4 regions of the Sporosarcina sp. 179-K 3D1 HS genome follow, and region 2 is predicted to be linked to each of the others. Evidence: riboswitches for the same ligand, from Rfam matches in the RefSeq annotation. Region 2 holds a riboswitch; each other region holds the start of a gene.
What was found. Region 2 has a riboswitch for S-adenosylmethionine ahead of AB1K83_RS10555 (bifunctional homocysteine S-methyltransferase/methylenetetrahydrofolate reductase). Riboswitches for the same ligand answer to the same signal wherever they lie in the genome.

Region 1 (3,834 bases), on a different contig from region 2:
TTCCACCCCGCCGAGACTGACAGCAAATACCGGAATTTGGACTTGGTCAACAAAGGCTTTGGCCGTTTCTCGGTTCGGCAATCGAAACGACAGGACCGCACCCGCGTCAGAAGATTGGGAGGCATGGATGGCATGGCCCGGATGGCCGGTCAATCCTGGATAAAAAACGTGTTCGACAAGCGGGTGTTCATTCAAATAGGCGGCGATTTTCTTCGCGGAAGCGGACGACTGTGCCAACCGTGCGCCAAGTGTTTTGATGCCTTGGATTAGGGAGAACGAGTCTTGTGCTCCCAAGATCGCACCAAATGAGTTTTGGATGAAGGCGAGCTGGTTGCCGAGTTCTTCATCTTTCGTCACGGCTAGTCCGGCTATGATATCACTATGGCCGGACAGGAATTTCGTTGCGCTATGCAGTACGATATCGACACCAAGTTCGATTGGCCGTTGGTAGAGCGGTGTCATGAACGTATTGTCCAAGAAGGTTAGGCAGCCATTCGCTTTCGCGATCTCCACGATTCCGGCGATATCCGTAATGCCGAGGCGTGGGTTCGATGGCGTCTCCATATAAATCACTTTCGTATTCGGTTGAATCGCTTGTGCGGTCGCTTCCAAATCCGCCAGGTCGACAAAGGTGTGCTCAATGCCAAACTTCGTCAATACTTGAGTAATGAAACGGAACGTTCCGCCATACACATCCTCTGTCACGACGATATGGTCCCCGGATTTCAACAACATGAAAGCGGAAGAAATGGCTGCCATCCCTGATGCGAATGCGAGCCCTCTTGCACCGCCCTCCAACTCGGCGATTGTCTTTTCGAGCGCATCCCTCGTCGGATTGCCCGAGCGGCTATAATCATACGGGCCGAATGAATCAAAATTCTCCTGATGGAATGTGGACGACAAATAAATCGGAACATTTACCGCCCCAGTTTTCTGTTCAAAGTCACCGCTCGTTGAAGCATGGATGAATTTCGTTTCCAATCGTTGATTGCTCATGGTTGGGGTACCTCGCTTTCCAATTTCGCGAATACTTGCTTCAAGTCGTCAATCAAATCTTCCGCTTCTTCCACACCGACCGAAAAACGCAGTAGCCGGTCGCAGACGCCGCGCCGTATCCGCTCTTCTTCCGGGATGTCCGCGTGGGTTTGCGTTGTGGGATACGTGATGAAGCTTTCCACGCCACCCAGACTCTCCGCAAATGTGATGAGCTGAATGTTTTCTAAGAATGGGCCAACCCATGCGCTCTCTTGTAAGCGGAACGATAGCATTCCACCTTGCCCCGCGTAGAGGACTTCGCTCACTTTCGGTTCGCTCTCCAAATATTTCACAATCGCCTTCGCATTTGCGTCATGCTGTTTCATTCGCAAATGGAGGGTTTTCAGGCCGCGTATGACGAGCCATGAATCGGAAGGGGAGAGTACCGCCCCGATTGCGTTATGATTTTTCCCTAATTGCTCGCACAACTCTTCGCCTTTCGCCACAACCAGGCCGGCTAGAACATCATTATGCCCTCCAATATATTTCGTGGCGCTATGTAGGACGATATCTGCTCCATATTCGATAGGACGCTGGAAATAGGGCGTCAAGAAAGTATTATCTACAATTAATAGAAGACCGTGTTGCTTCGCGAGTTGTGCATACGTCTCAAGATCGATTTCCTGCATAAGTGGGTTTGTCGGTGTTTCGATAAACAATGCACGAGTGTTTTCGGTAATACATTTTTCCACTTCTTCAATCTTGGAAAAGTCAGTATATGTTGTATGAATTGAATACACATCAGAATAGTAGTCTAAAAGGCGATAGGTCCCCCCGTAAATGTCTTCGGGACAGATGATTTCATCGCCCGAGCGGAAGAGAGAAAGGACCAATTGGATAGCGGCCATCCCGGAACTACAGGCGAATCCCGCATCCCCGCTTTCCAGTTTGGCAATACCTTCTTCCAGTATCGTTCGGGTAGGGTTTTTCGTCCGCGTGTAATCGTATCCGGTCGTTTTTCCGATGCCATCATGCTTATAGGCGGTGGATAAATAAATCGGCGGGTTGATCGCCCCTGTTTTCACGTCGCTATGGTTCCCCAGTTGCACTAACGTTGTTGCCAAGCTTCTCTTCGTCATCATATTCATCCTTTTCTTAATGGAATAAAAAAGAGCGCCCTTTTCGAAGAAGAGGACCCTCAGAATTTATGAAGTCAATCTCCTTATCTTCAAGGCAGTTCGCCTATTGGAATTAGCACCATACCTCAATAGGCTGGTTGCCGAGACATCGTAGGGCCAATCCCTCCGTCTCTCTGGATAAGAATACAGATATGAAGTTGTTTGATAAGATTGATTTATCCAACTCTATCACGAGGATGTTTTTATTGCAAGGGTATTTTCGCTGGAAGCATCCCTCTGTGGTGTACCGGTACCTTATGATAATATGGTCGTATTACATAGTGTAGGAGGGGTAGGAATGGTGGCGAAACATTTGCAGGATTGCGCTACCTTGGCTAACGGTGTGAAAATGCCGTGGATGGGCTTGGGGGTTTATCAATCCAAGGAAGGGCAAGAAGTGGTCGATGCGGTGAAATGGGCATTGGAAGCAGGGTACCGTAGCATTGATACGGCCGCAATTTACCGTAATGAAGAAGGTGTCGGACGAGGAATCAAAGAATCGGGTGTTCCCCGTGAAGAAATCTTCGTTACAACCAAAGTATGGAATTCGGATCAGGGCTATGAGGCTACATTAGAAGCATTCGATGACAGCTTGAAACGATTGGATCTTGAGTACGTGGATCTGTATTTGATTCATTGGCCGGAACCTGGAAAGTACAAAGACACTTGGAAGGCGCTCGAGAAATTATACAAAGACGGACGTGCTCGGGCTATCGGCGTCTGCAACTTCAATATACACCATCTGGAGGACCTGATGGCCGAGGCTGAAATTAATCCGATGGTCAACCAGGTCGAATATCATCCATGCTTGACACAAGTCGAACTCCTGGCATTCTGCAAAGAAAACGGCATTCAGTTGGAGGCCTGGTCTCCTCTCATGCGGGGACAATTACTGGAGAATCCGGTGTTGGTTGAAATTGCTGAAAAATACGGCAAAACAACAGCGCAAGTCATGCTGCGCTGGGACTTGCAGAACGGCGTCGTGACGATTCCGAAATCAGTGACGCAAAGCCGGATCATCGACAATACAAAAGTCTTTGATTTCGAACTGACTGCAGAAGAGATGGAAAATATCGGGTCGCTGAATGAAAACAAAAGGGTCGGCCCGGATCCGGATAATTTCGATTTTACAGGGGTCATCATGAAACGATAAGAAAATGAAAAGTGTCGGGCGGCTGCCCGGCACTTTTTGTATGGAGCGCTCAGAATCCCGCGCAAACTCTCATAACTCCTGTGGCGCGCCCAGGAACAATGGATATTGGCTCCCCTATAGGTTAGAACCGGCCAGATTCCGGGTACATGTAGTATACTGGTGTATACTAATACACATTTGGAAGTGGAAGAAGGAGATTGCGATGAGTTCGAACTATACAAACGATAGCTGGACATTACATACAGATCTTTATCAGATCAATATGGCGGAATCCTATTGGGCAGACGGAATCCATAATCGGAAAGCCGTGTTTGAACTGTTTTTCAGGAAATTGCCATTCGGGAATGGCTATGCTCTTTTTGCAGGCTTGGAACGTGTTCTTGATTATATGCGGGAACTTCGTTTCACCGAGAGTGACCTTGCCTATCTTCGAAATGAGGTTGGATATCAGGAAGATTTCTTGGCGTATTTGAAAGAACTCCGTTTTACGGGTGATATCTATTCAATGGTAGAGGGCGAGCTCGTTTT
Region 2 (3,834 bases):
ACTGGGACTGCATAGATGGCCCCTTTATGTTTTCGGGGATCGATTGTTTTGGCCCCATTCACTTCATCATAATTCCCGGCTGCAACTTCTTCCTCGAGCTTCTTCCAATTGACGAGTACGATATAGTCGCGGTCATTCTGCGAGGCATTAATTTCTAAATTAGTTGTTGCAAATTCTGTGTTATACGTCGTCATGACAATCCAATCACCCGACATTTTCTTGCCGGCATCCGAGAGGTCATAAGACCAGGGAGGCAAGACAATTTGATAGGCAAGATCGAATTTTTTCGCCTCTCTGTCGAAAGTGGTCATCGAGACGACACCTTTATATTCTTCTTCATACTCATCCAAAGTGGCATAGGCATCTCCCAATGGACGTGCAAACCGTGTCGGCAATGCAATGTACTCCGTATTTTCAGTGACGAAGACGCCCGCATGCGGCCCGCCCATATTCGGCAAGAACATCATATCCACTGTTTGGAATGTACTCAGATCGACGGCGGCAACGCGGTTATTCCCCACGTCATTCGCGAAAAGGAATTCGCCATCATACTCACCATCTGTCTCGGAAATCGAAGGGTGGTGGAAATCCCCCCATGTAAAACCGCCCAGCATTTCTTTCGTAGCGGAGTCAAATCCATATCCCGTGGCAGGATCGGGTGTGAAGACAGGGACTGTCCGGATTTTCCGCATGGAGGGGATCCCGTAGACGAACAGCTGGCCTGAATGCCCGCCAGAAGCCATCATGTAATATTCATCTTTTTCCCCGTACGGTACATACACTTTTTCCGCTTTGGTCTTATTGGACTCGGCATTTTGGTTTCCTTTATTAAAATCTGCAAAAAAGACGATCGCCACTAATAACCCTAGAACAATGCCAAATATAGCAGCTAAAACTCTCTTCAAATTCGTATTCACTCTGCCCACCTCGATTCTTATTTCTCAGATGCTGTCTTCAGGACATCGATGATAGCCGCACGATCTTCATCAGATAACGGATTGCCTGCAATGACGCCGGACATCACGGCAGAAGTCGGCTGTTTCAGGAATGAATCCAGATCGACGCCATGCTTGTCCTTGACGCCATCGTACGCATGCGATAGATCCGGTCCAGTCGTCCCGCCTTCGATACCGAGTGAATTGACGGCATGACAGGATAAACAACTATTCGTATTCAACACTTCTGCTTCCGCCGGCACCGATGCCTGCTCTTCGCCTTGTCCTTCTTCATTCGCCGGCTCCGTCGCGCCACTTTCGGTAGTTGCCGTCTCCTCTTTATTGCCTTGGCTAAAGTAAAAATACCCTCCAGCAAACGCCAATACAAAGGCGACAATAAAAATGATGCCGTTTGTCTTCATAAGCTTATAACCTCCTTTTCTATTGCTAATTTAATAAACTTGTATTTATAATACAACTTTATCACAGTCTTATAGGGCAGTCCCAAAACTCCTAATCACTTCATCAATTCTTCACAATTAACCGAGATGGATTTGTAACAATTTCTGTTCTGACAGGCGATCATGCGGCGTCCTTATGGCATTGCGGAAATATTCCGCAAGTTAGTAATCTATATTACCCTCTCCTACTAGCAAACAAACAAAAACGGATGGCCGAATCGCCACCCGTCAGTATTTTTCCCCTTCATCTTTAGGAAAGAGGAAAAAAGATATGCCCCCGCTTACGATCATCGCTCCGATGGTAATGAACACCCGGGATGTCGGCGGGACTTCCTGATAATTTTTACTCAACATCATCCAACCGAACGATCCGACAACTAACATGATCGGGATGATAAATTTAAGTGCTCTCAATCATTCCACCCTCTACTTCCTTTGTCATGGTTGTCTCCATAATACCATACTCCAGCAATGGAATTTGGAATCGGCAAACTGGATACAGGGTCGGACTCGTATCACCTTAAAACCGATATGCTACTAAGGAATTTAACAAAAAGACTTGACGGCACGGATTTTTAACGTTACGATGTTTTCAACAATTCAAATAAAATAAAGATTCTTATCGAGAGAAGCTGAGGGAACTGGCCCGAAGACGCTTCAGCAACCAGCCGGTCGGCAAGGTGCTACCTCCAGCAGGTCTTCGACGGCCTGGAAGATAAGAAGGAGCGAATATACACGTCTAAAGCCTTCTTTCTCGATGAAGGCTTTTTTTACTTTTAATTCGAGTTAAAGCAACTCTGCCAAGGCATAACCGTTTGTAGAAAGGGAGATCGCACTATGTCATTGCTAGAAAAACTGAAAACCGATGTTCTGACCGCCGATGGAGCAATCGGGACACTGCTTTATTCATATGGAATTGATTTTTGTTATGAAGAATTGAATGTTGAAAAGCCTGAAATCATTGAAAAGATACACCAAGATTACATCCGGGCAGGTGCCGACGTCATCCAGACGAACACGTACAGTGCGAATGCTCTGAAGCTGGCCCGCTATGGAATGGAAAACCGGGTGAAAGAGTTTAACGAAGCGGCAATACAAATTGCAAAGAAAGCGGCTGCTCCGGGTGGACAATTCGTCCTTGGCACAATCGGCGGCTTCCGCGGCATACGGAAAAGCGACGCCACGTTGCAAGAAATCCAGAAGGTCGTCCAGCAACAGGCTGAGCATCTATTGACTGGGGATCCGGACGGAATTCTCCTAGAAACCTATTATGATTTCGAAGAATTATCCGCTGTCGTTCAGATGCTTCGTACCATGACAGACACGCCGATCATTGCCCAAGTCTCGATGGAAGAGCCGGGCGTATTGCAGAACGGAATTTCCCTAAACGATGCACTTCATCAATTGGAGGCGCTTGGTGCGGATGTGGTCGGTGTCAACTGCCGTCTCGGTCCTTTCCATACAATCCAAGCTTTTGAAGAGGTCATTTTGCCGGAGAAGGCATTTTTATCCGCCTATCCGAATGCGAGCCTGCTCGACGTGGAAGATGGCCGGATTGTCTATGTATCCGAGGCGGATTATTTCGGCCGGGCCGCCCTGTCCCTTCGCAATGAAGGCGTCCGTCTGATCGGCGGTTGCTGCGGAACGACGCCGAAGCATATCGAAGCGGCGAAAAAGCAACTGGCCGGTCTCGCTCCAGTCGTAGCCAAAGAAGTGAAAAAACAAAAGCCGGTGGTCATCCGCGAAGCAAACCCGGCTATCAATGAGCCAATCCACGAAAAAGTGAAAAGAGAACGATCCGTCATTGTCGAACTGGACACACCGCGGACGTTGGAAATCGAAAAATTCATCGAAGGCGCAAATCTGCTCCACGAAGCGGGTGTCGATGCTGTCACAATGGCCGATAACTCACTCGCCTCCCCGCGAATCAGTAACGTCGCGATGGGCGCCATTCTGAAACAGCAATATAATATAAGACCACTCGTCCATATCACATGCCGCGATCGCAATCTGATCGGTCTGCAATCGCATCTGATGGGACTGGATGCGCTTGATATCCAAGATATTTTGCTTGTCACGGGGGATCCGACGAAAGTAGGCGACTTCCCAGGCGCGACCAATGTCTATGACGTGAACAGCATGGAATTGACGCAACTGACCAAGCAATTAAATGAAGGAATCTCCTTCTCCGGCAAACCGTTGAAGAAGAAAGCTTCCTTCTCAGTGGCAGCCGCCTTCAACCCGAACGTCCGGGTCGTGGAGCGTGCCGTTAAGCGTTTGGAGAAGAAAATTGAAAGTGGTGCGGATTACTTCATTAGTCAGCCGGTTTATTCTAAAGAAAAAATCGAAGAAATCTATGAATCGACCAAACATTTAGATACGCCGATTTTCATCGGCATCATGCCGTTGACCAATATCCGTAATGCGGAATTCCTGCA
Region 3 (3,834 bases), on a different contig from region 2:
ACCTTGGCTGTGGTATACATCCTGGGTAGTTATGACATTAGCGATCATGTTGCTGTCTGCAGTCTTTTTGGCAAAAGGCTTCACCAACGTTTTGAAAAATTTCCATCAAGCGGCGGATAAGCATCAAGTCCTGAGTCGCCTAATGACCACTTCCTGGATGTACATCGGCCTGCTACTCATCATGCTTTGGCTGATGGTGCAAAAACCGGTGATCTGGTGAAGTTGTGTACATAACTGGTAGAGGCTGTCCAAATTACTGGGCAGCCTCTTTCTTGTTCGTCTGGCCCAGCTGATTCGTGGGAGCAGGAGAGGGACCGCTCATAACGTACGGCCAGCGCTCATATTGCCTCCCAACCGCTCATAAGCGTAGCTGTCCTTCGTCCAAGGTTCCCGGGAAGCCCGGTTTTACATATAGTAAGAGTGAACCGGAAATGTAAGAAGTAAGGAGCGGATAGTGTGTTCCGACAGCCACCATTTAATAACAATAGCATGCCGTTTCATAATAACATGCCGCTTAATAACAACAGCATGCCGCCCGATGAAGGATCGGTGGAAGTGGCCGCAAAGCTTGCGTTTGTTGGATCGCTGATAGCTACAATCGGAGATGCCATATCGACAATAGCAGCGGCGGTTGCAATAGAAGAGGCTAAAGCTGCAAATGCACAACAGCAACAACAATTTGGAAATCTCCAGCAGCAAATAGATGAATTGAAAAAAGCAGAGGCTAAGGCTGCAGAGGCACAACAGCAACAACAATTTGAAAAACTTCAACAGCAAATTGATCAATTGAAAAAAGAAGATGATCAAAATAAGCAATGTAATCCAGATATTGATACACTCAACAAACTATTGGAAAAACTGGTTGACCGATTGGATGGAGGAAAATGAAAAGACTGACGAATCAAACGAATTCGTCAGTCGTATTTTATTTAGAAAAGATGCCAAGTTGTTCAATTCGGGCAATTGCTTCCCTGATCCGCTTTTCGCTTTCCAATAATCCGACACGGACATATCCTTCTCCGTGCTCTCCGAAGCCATTCCCCGGTGATACGGCGACATTCGCTTTCGAAAGCAGTAGATCTGCGAATTCCTCACTAGTGAAGCCTTCCGGAACTGGTAGCCAGCCAAAGAATGAGCCCGTTGGCGGGGTGATGTCCCATCCGATCCGTCGGCATTCCGCAACGAGGACATTCCGTCGGCTTTCATAGAGTGCAACTAAATCTTCCACGCATTGTTGACTGTCTGTCAACGCGGTGATGGCCGCTCGTTGGACAGCAGGGAAGACGCTGGTGAATAAATGATCTTGCAACAAGTTGATCGCTTCCACAATTTCCGCATTTCCAACCGCGAATCCGACCCTCCATCCAGCCATATTGTACATTTTGGAAAGAGAGAGCATTTCGATGCCGACGTCTTTTGCTCCTTCCGCTTGCAGAAAGCTAATCGGCTTTTTGCCGTCAAATCCGATGGCGCCATAAGCGAAGTCTTGCAATACGTAAATGCCATGTTCTTTGGCAAAGGCGACCGTCTCTTCAAAAAATGGGAGGGTGGCGGTCACGCCTGTCGGGTTGCTTGGATAATTCAAATACATCAATTTTGCTTCCTGTTTTTGTCTATCGGAAAGTGCAGTATAGTCAGGAAAAAATCCGTTTTCCTCGAGAAGCGGCATCGTTTCATACCGGATATCAGCCAGGCTTACACCCGACAAGTAATCCGGATATCCGGGATCGGGAAGAAGCAATAATTCGCCTTCATTCAGAATCGCAAGCGGCAGTTCGACGACACCGATTTTTGTGCCGCCAAGGACAGCCACTTCGGTTTCAGGATCGACGGTCACGCCAAACTCCCGTTGATAATAGTCGGCAGCCGCCTGACGTAATTCTTTAGTTCCTCTGAATGGGGAATACCCATGGGTGGCAGGGTCTTCCACCGCTTGTTGCAACGCCTTGACAATATGCGGGGGAGTCGGTTGATCTGGATTTCCGCGGCCTAGATTGATGACATCTCGGCCTTCTGCCATAGCAGCCTCAACTTTGCCGATCAATGTTGTGAAAAAGTGTGGGGGTAACGCTTGCAATCGATTTGAAATCGCCATTTGGTTTTCCTCTTTTCTCAATCATCTGTTTAAAGAATAGTATACATATAATGCGGGACTATCTGCAAACTAGCGAAAATTGTCGAATAAGCTTGACTAATTGTTTAAATAAATATAAGCTAATCTAAGGTCAAAAAAATTAAATAATTACTCTTATCCAGAGCGACCGAGGGAAAGGCCCGATGACGTCCAGCAACCCCTTGTATACAAGGAAGGTGCCAAGTCCTACAGAGTGGATTTTCATTCTGAGAGATAAGCTGATATTGTTCAGTGCTTCTTTCATTGATGAAAATGGAAGAGGTTTTTTATATTTATTCAGCGGATAATTGGATACCCGTTGATTTGTAGAAAGAGGAGAGCCAATGATCCAGATCAAAAATCTTTCAAAAGAATACAAGACAAAGGGTGGCATCGTGAAAGGTGTAGACAATGTCACGCTCGAAATCCATACAGGCGAGATTTTTGGCATTGTCGGTTATTCAGGCGCAGGGAAAAGCTCATTGCTCCGTTGTATGAATTTATTGGAAAAGCCGACGAGTGGCACAGTCTTAGTCGATGACTTGAATTTAATCAAGTTGAAGGGGAGAGCCTTGCGCCAAGCCCGTTTGAAAATCGGAATGATCTTTCAACATTTTTACCTTATCAGTCAAAAAACGGTCTTTGAAAATATCGCCTTTGCCCTGCATGCAGCCAAAATGCCGGCGAATCAAGTGGAGGCACGAGTTACAGAATTGCTCGAAATGGTAGGTCTGGCTGACAAACGGAATGTGTACCCCGCGCAGTTAAGTGGCGGACAGAAACAGCGGGTCGGAATCGCCCGTGCATTGGCCAATAATCCATCCGTGTTACTTTGTGATGAAGCGACATCCGCCCTAGACCCGAATACGACAACGTCAATATTACGGTTGCTCAAGAAGATCAATCGTGAATTAAAAATTACGATCGTTTTGATAACTCACGAAATGAACGTTGTAAAAGAGATTTGCGATCGGATGGCGATCATGCAGGACGGGAAAGTGATTGAAGAAGGACAAGTATATGATATTTTCTCCGATCCGAAACAGCCGTTGACGAAAGAGTTCATCAGCAGTGTCGTTTCGTTCGATGTGCCGGATGCCATTTTAGAGACGTGCACCGGAACATTGGTGAAAGTGATATTTAAAGGAGATGTCGCCGTAAAGAGTGTTATTTCCGATACGATGCAGCATTTCAATGTAAAGGGGAATTTCTTGCACGGTTCTATCGAATATATTCAGGAAAGCCCGCTTGGCACGTTTTTAATGGAATTACAAGGAGATCCGCAGGAAATTCAAAAAGCGATCGATTATATGGTTGGACAAGAAGCGATTGTGGAGGTGATTGACAATGGGAATTGATATGGTACATATTGTTGAATTGATACCAGATATCACGAAAGCTTTTGGTGAAACTCTGTATATGATTGGCATTTCATTAGCAATAGCGATTGTCATCGGGCTGCCTTTGGGCATTCTGCTCTTTATAACGGATCGTGGACTGTTCTTGGAGAATGCACTGATTAATTCCTTCTTTGGTTTTATTGTCAATATGGTGCGGTCAATTCCGTTCATCATTTTGCTGGTCGCCTTGATACCATTGACTAAACTGATTGTCGGCAGCACAATCGGCCCGGCAGCTGCGAGTGTTTCCTTGTCGGCGGCGGCCATTCCGTTTTTTGCAAGGATTGTGGAAACATCCATGAGGGAGATTGACAAGGGAGT
Region 4 (3,834 bases), on a different contig from region 2:
TACATTGCAGAGTATACAACAATTACGGGAGACGTGACAATCGGTGCGGAATCGTCAATCTGGTTCAACACCGTCATCCGTGGAGACGTCTCACCCACCATAATCGGGAGAAAGGTTAATATCCAAGACTTATGCTGCCTTCACCAAAGTCCGAATCGACCATTGGTACTGGAAGATGAAGTCTCCATCGGACACCAAGTGACGCTCCATAGCTGCACCATCCGTAAAGGAGCCCTCGTCGGAATGGGCGCCATCGTTTTGGATGGAGCTGAAATCGGAGAAGGTGCTTTCGTCGGAGCCGGCAGCTTAGTTCCCCCTGGAAAAAAAGTGCCTCCCAACACATTGGTAATGGGCTCCCCCGCCAAAGTCGTGCGTGAATTAAACGACGACGACCGGAAAGATATGGAACGAATTGTCCGGGAGTATGCGGAAAAAGGGCAGTATTATAAGAGTTTACAGAAATGATAGGATAGAATGAAGTGGAATTCCACTAAGCAGGAATAGCTGGATGTATTCGTTGGAAGTTATGGGTGATTCGAGCGAATGGAGGCGAGTTTTGAACTAGGTTCTAGAAATAATGAGCGGTTTTCCGGAGTTATGAGCGCCCCCGACGAGTTATCAGGGCTTCTCCGGAGTTATAAGCGTTCCCAATTGATTATGGGCGATTCTTCGGAGTTATAAGCGTTCCCAACGAATTATGAGCGCTTCTCCGGGGTTATGAGCGGTCCCTGGAAGTTATGGGCGCCTCTATAAATTATCAGCGGTTTTCTAACAATTACAATAGAACCCTCAGCTTCACTGCCAAAAAATAACAGGAAGGGTGCCACTGCCGGCTCCCTTCCTGTTTTATTTCAATTATCCAATCACGCGTTCCGCCAAATCCCTAAGCGCAGTGGCTCTGTCTGTCTGCTCCCATGGCAATTCGATATCGGTACGGCCGAAATGTCCGTATGCCGCGGTTTGCTTATAGATCGGGCGGCGCAGATCAAGCATCTTGATAATGCCGGCTGGACGAAGGTCGAATAGTTCGCGGACTAGTCCCACAAGCTTGCTTTCATCGATTGTACCCGTGCCGAACGTATCGACCGAAATGGAAACTGGTTTGGCCACACCTATCGCGTAGGCCAGTTGCACTTCGCAGCGATCCGCCAAGCCCGCCGCCACAATATTTTTCGCGACATACCGTGCAGCATAAGATGCGGAGCGGTCCACTTTCGTCGCATCTTTTCCGGAAAACGCTCCGCCGCCGTGCCGAGCATAACCGCCGTATGTATCGACGATGATTTTACGGCCAGTCAGACCCGCATCTCCTTGAGGACCACCGATGACAAACCGTCCAGATGGATTAATAAAATACTTCGTGTTTTCATCTAACAGCTCTCCCGGAACGACTGAACCAATCACAACTTCCTTCATGTCGCGGGTGATTTGTTCAAGTGTCACCTCGGGATGGTGTTGCGTCGAAATGACAATCGTATCGATCCGAACCGGTTTATTATCTTCATCATATTCAACTGTCACTTGCGTTTTACCGTCCGGACGCAAATACGGAAGGATCTCCTCTTTGCGGACTTCCGTGAGGCGCCGTGACAATTTATGTGCCAAGCTGATCGGCAGAGGCATCAATTCCGGTGTTTCATTACAAGCAAATCCGAACATGAGCCCTTGGTCCCCTGCTCCGATCGCTTCCAGTTCCTCATCCGTCATCGTTCCTTCCCGGGCTTCCAACGCTTGGTTGACCCCCGCCGCAATTTCCGGGGATTGCTCGTCAATGGAAGTCAGGACAGCCGATGTCTCCCAGTCGAAGCCAAATTTCGCACGTGTATATCCGATTTCTTTTACCGTTTCCCGTACCACTTTTGGAATATCCACATACGTAGTTGTCGTAATTTCACCAGTTACCAAAACGAGCCCTGTTGTAATTGTTGTTTCGCAGGCTACTCGTGCATTTGCATCTTCCTTCAAAATGGCATCGAGAATGGCGTCCGAAATCTGATCGCACATTTTGTCCGGATGGCCCTCGGTTACAGATTCTGAAGTGAACAATTTACGATTTGTCATACAATTTCCTCCTATATCCTACGAGATTGATACGGTACTCATAAGTCCCATGTTCAGTTTAATCGACTAAGATCAAACTTTAAGCCATTTCGAGCTTTAACACGAGGGATAAAGGGCAATCTAAATAAAAAAGCCCTTCACTCACGTAAAAACATGAGGAAAGGCATAATTTCGAGAAGCACCTTTCACTCTTATCGTTCAAGGAATTTTACCTTGGTCCAGGTTTGGCACCTTCTCGCAGACAACGATGTCTTTGCAGGTTGCCGGGTTTCATAGGGCCTGACCCCTCCACCAGCTCGGGATAAGAGTATCCGTTCATTCTCATGCTACGCAATTTCATGTCGTATGTCAACAATTTATGACATTTGTGTCGAATTCTTTGCGGTTTCAAATTAGTGTAGATTATTATTAGTAATGTGTTATACTATTCGTGAATTGTAATGAAACCCAAGATTTTGGGATTATATGCAAAGGACGGTACAAAAATTATGATTTCAGCGAAAATTGGCGATGGACTAAAAAATCTTCTAGCAGGAGAAAATGTAAACATCCAGCTTTCCGTGCCACAACTGGTTGAAAAAGCGACTTCACGCGGAGAGGCTCAACTTACTGCAGACGGCGCCATCACTGCGCAGACAGGGAAATATACAGGACGTTCCCCAGAAGATAAGTATATCGTCGAGGAAGCGTCCTCCAAAGACAAAATCGATTGGGGTAAAGTGAACCGACCGATTTCTTCCGAAATTTTCGATTCTCTATATACGAAAGTTCTCGATCACCTAGGCAAAAAAGACGAACTTTTCGTCTTTAAAGGGTTTGCAGGTGCTGATAAAGATGCACGCTTGGCAATCCAAGTTGTTAACGAATATGCATGGCAGAACCTCTTCGTCCACCAATTATTCATCCGTCCGACGGAAGAAGAATTGCAAACGCACGAAGCTCAGTTCACCATTCTAGCGGCTCCTTCATTCAAAGCAGATCCAGCTGTCGACGGTACTCGTTCCGAGACTTTCATCATTGTATCACTTGAAAAGCGCATCGTCTTGATCGGTGGTACAGAATACGCTGGAGAAATGAAAAAATCGATCTTCTCCATTATGAACTACTTGCTTCCTGAACAAGGTATCCTTCCAATGCACTGTTCAGCGAACGTTGGTGAAGACGGCGATGTTGCTTTATTCTTCGGTCTTTCCGGCACAGGAAAAACAACTCTCTCAGCAGATGCAGACCGTAAATTGATCGGTGACGATGAGCACGGTTGGTCCGACAATGGCGTCTTCAACATTGAAGGCGGATGCTATGCGAAATGTATCAACTTGTCTCAAGAAAAAGAGCCGGAAATTTTCGGAGCAATTCGATTCGGTTCCGTTTTGGAAAACGTCGTCGTTGACCCGGAAACACGCATTCCGGATTATGATGATAATTCCTTGACTGAAAACACACGTGCGGCTTATCCGATTCATAATATCGAAAATATTGTTACACCGTCTGTCGCAGGCCACCCAAAAACAATTGTCTTCTTGACAGCAGATGCTTTTGGCGTATTGCCTCCGATCTCGAAATTGACGAAAGAACAAGCGATGTACCATTTCCTTAGCGGATTCACTTCCAAATTGGCAGGTACAGAGCGTGGCGTCACTTCTCCGGAAGCGACATTCTCTACATGCTTTGGCTCTCCATTCCTTCCACTTCCGGCAACTATCTATGCGGAAATGCTTGGAAATAAGATTGACGAGCACAATGCACAAGTCTTCCTCGTCAACACAGGTTGGA

Region 1: it holds a riboswitch for S-adenosylmethionine, as region 2 does, so the genes downstream of both, AB1K83_RS15900 (methionine biosynthesis PLP-dependent protein) here and AB1K83_RS10555 (bifunctional homocysteine S-methyltransferase/methylenetetrahydrofolate reductase) in region 2, are expected to answer to the same signal.
Region 3: it holds a riboswitch for S-adenosylmethionine, as region 2 does, so the genes downstream of both, AB1K83_RS03955 (methionine ABC transporter ATP-binding protein) here and AB1K83_RS10555 (bifunctional homocysteine S-methyltransferase/methylenetetrahydrofolate reductase) in region 2, are expected to answer to the same signal.
Region 4: it holds a riboswitch for S-adenosylmethionine, as region 2 does, so the genes downstream of both, metK (methionine adenosyltransferase) here and AB1K83_RS10555 (bifunctional homocysteine S-methyltransferase/methylenetetrahydrofolate reductase) in region 2, are expected to answer to the same signal.

The regions. Positions count from the first base shown of each region.
Region 1 is NZ_JBFEGI010000014.1:90,493-94,326, forward strand. Features, by position in the region: gene metC (cystathionine beta-lyase) at 1-996, opposite strand, end outside; gene AB1K83_RS15900 (methionine biosynthesis PLP-dependent protein) at 993-2,114, opposite strand; SAM riboswitch class I at 2,195-2,298, opposite strand; gene AB1K83_RS15905 (aldo/keto reductase) at 2,452-3,306, shown strand; gene AB1K83_RS15910 (nicotinate phosphoribosyltransferase) at 3,509-3,834, shown strand, end outside.
Region 2 is NZ_JBFEGI010000007.1:29,558-33,391, reverse strand. Features, by position in the region: gene nosZ (Sec-dependent nitrous-oxide reductase) at 1-917, opposite strand, end outside; gene AB1K83_RS10565 (c-type cytochrome) at 935-1,357, opposite strand; gene AB1K83_RS10560 (histidine kinase) at 1,625-1,810, opposite strand; SAM riboswitch class I at 2,013-2,118, shown strand; gene AB1K83_RS10555 (bifunctional homocysteine S-methyltransferase/methylenetetrahydrofolate reductase) at 2,234-3,834, shown strand, end outside.
Region 3 is NZ_JBFEGI010000002.1:250,232-254,065, forward strand. Features, by position in the region: gene AB1K83_RS03940 (DUF2269 family protein) at 1-220, shown strand, start outside; gene AB1K83_RS03945 (hypothetical protein) at 457-888, shown strand; gene AB1K83_RS03950 (pyridoxal phosphate-dependent aminotransferase) at 926-2,095, opposite strand; SAM riboswitch class I at 2,246-2,354, shown strand; gene AB1K83_RS03955 (methionine ABC transporter ATP-binding protein) at 2,458-3,471, shown strand; gene AB1K83_RS03960 (methionine ABC transporter permease) at 3,461-3,834, shown strand, end outside.
Region 4 is NZ_JBFEGI010000002.1:14,999-18,832, reverse strand. Features, by position in the region: gene AB1K83_RS02775 (gamma carbonic anhydrase family protein) at 1-465, shown strand, start outside; gene metK (methionine adenosyltransferase) at 856-2,061, opposite strand; SAM riboswitch class I at 2,250-2,369, opposite strand; gene pckA (phosphoenolpyruvate carboxykinase (ATP)) at 2,550-3,834, shown strand, end outside.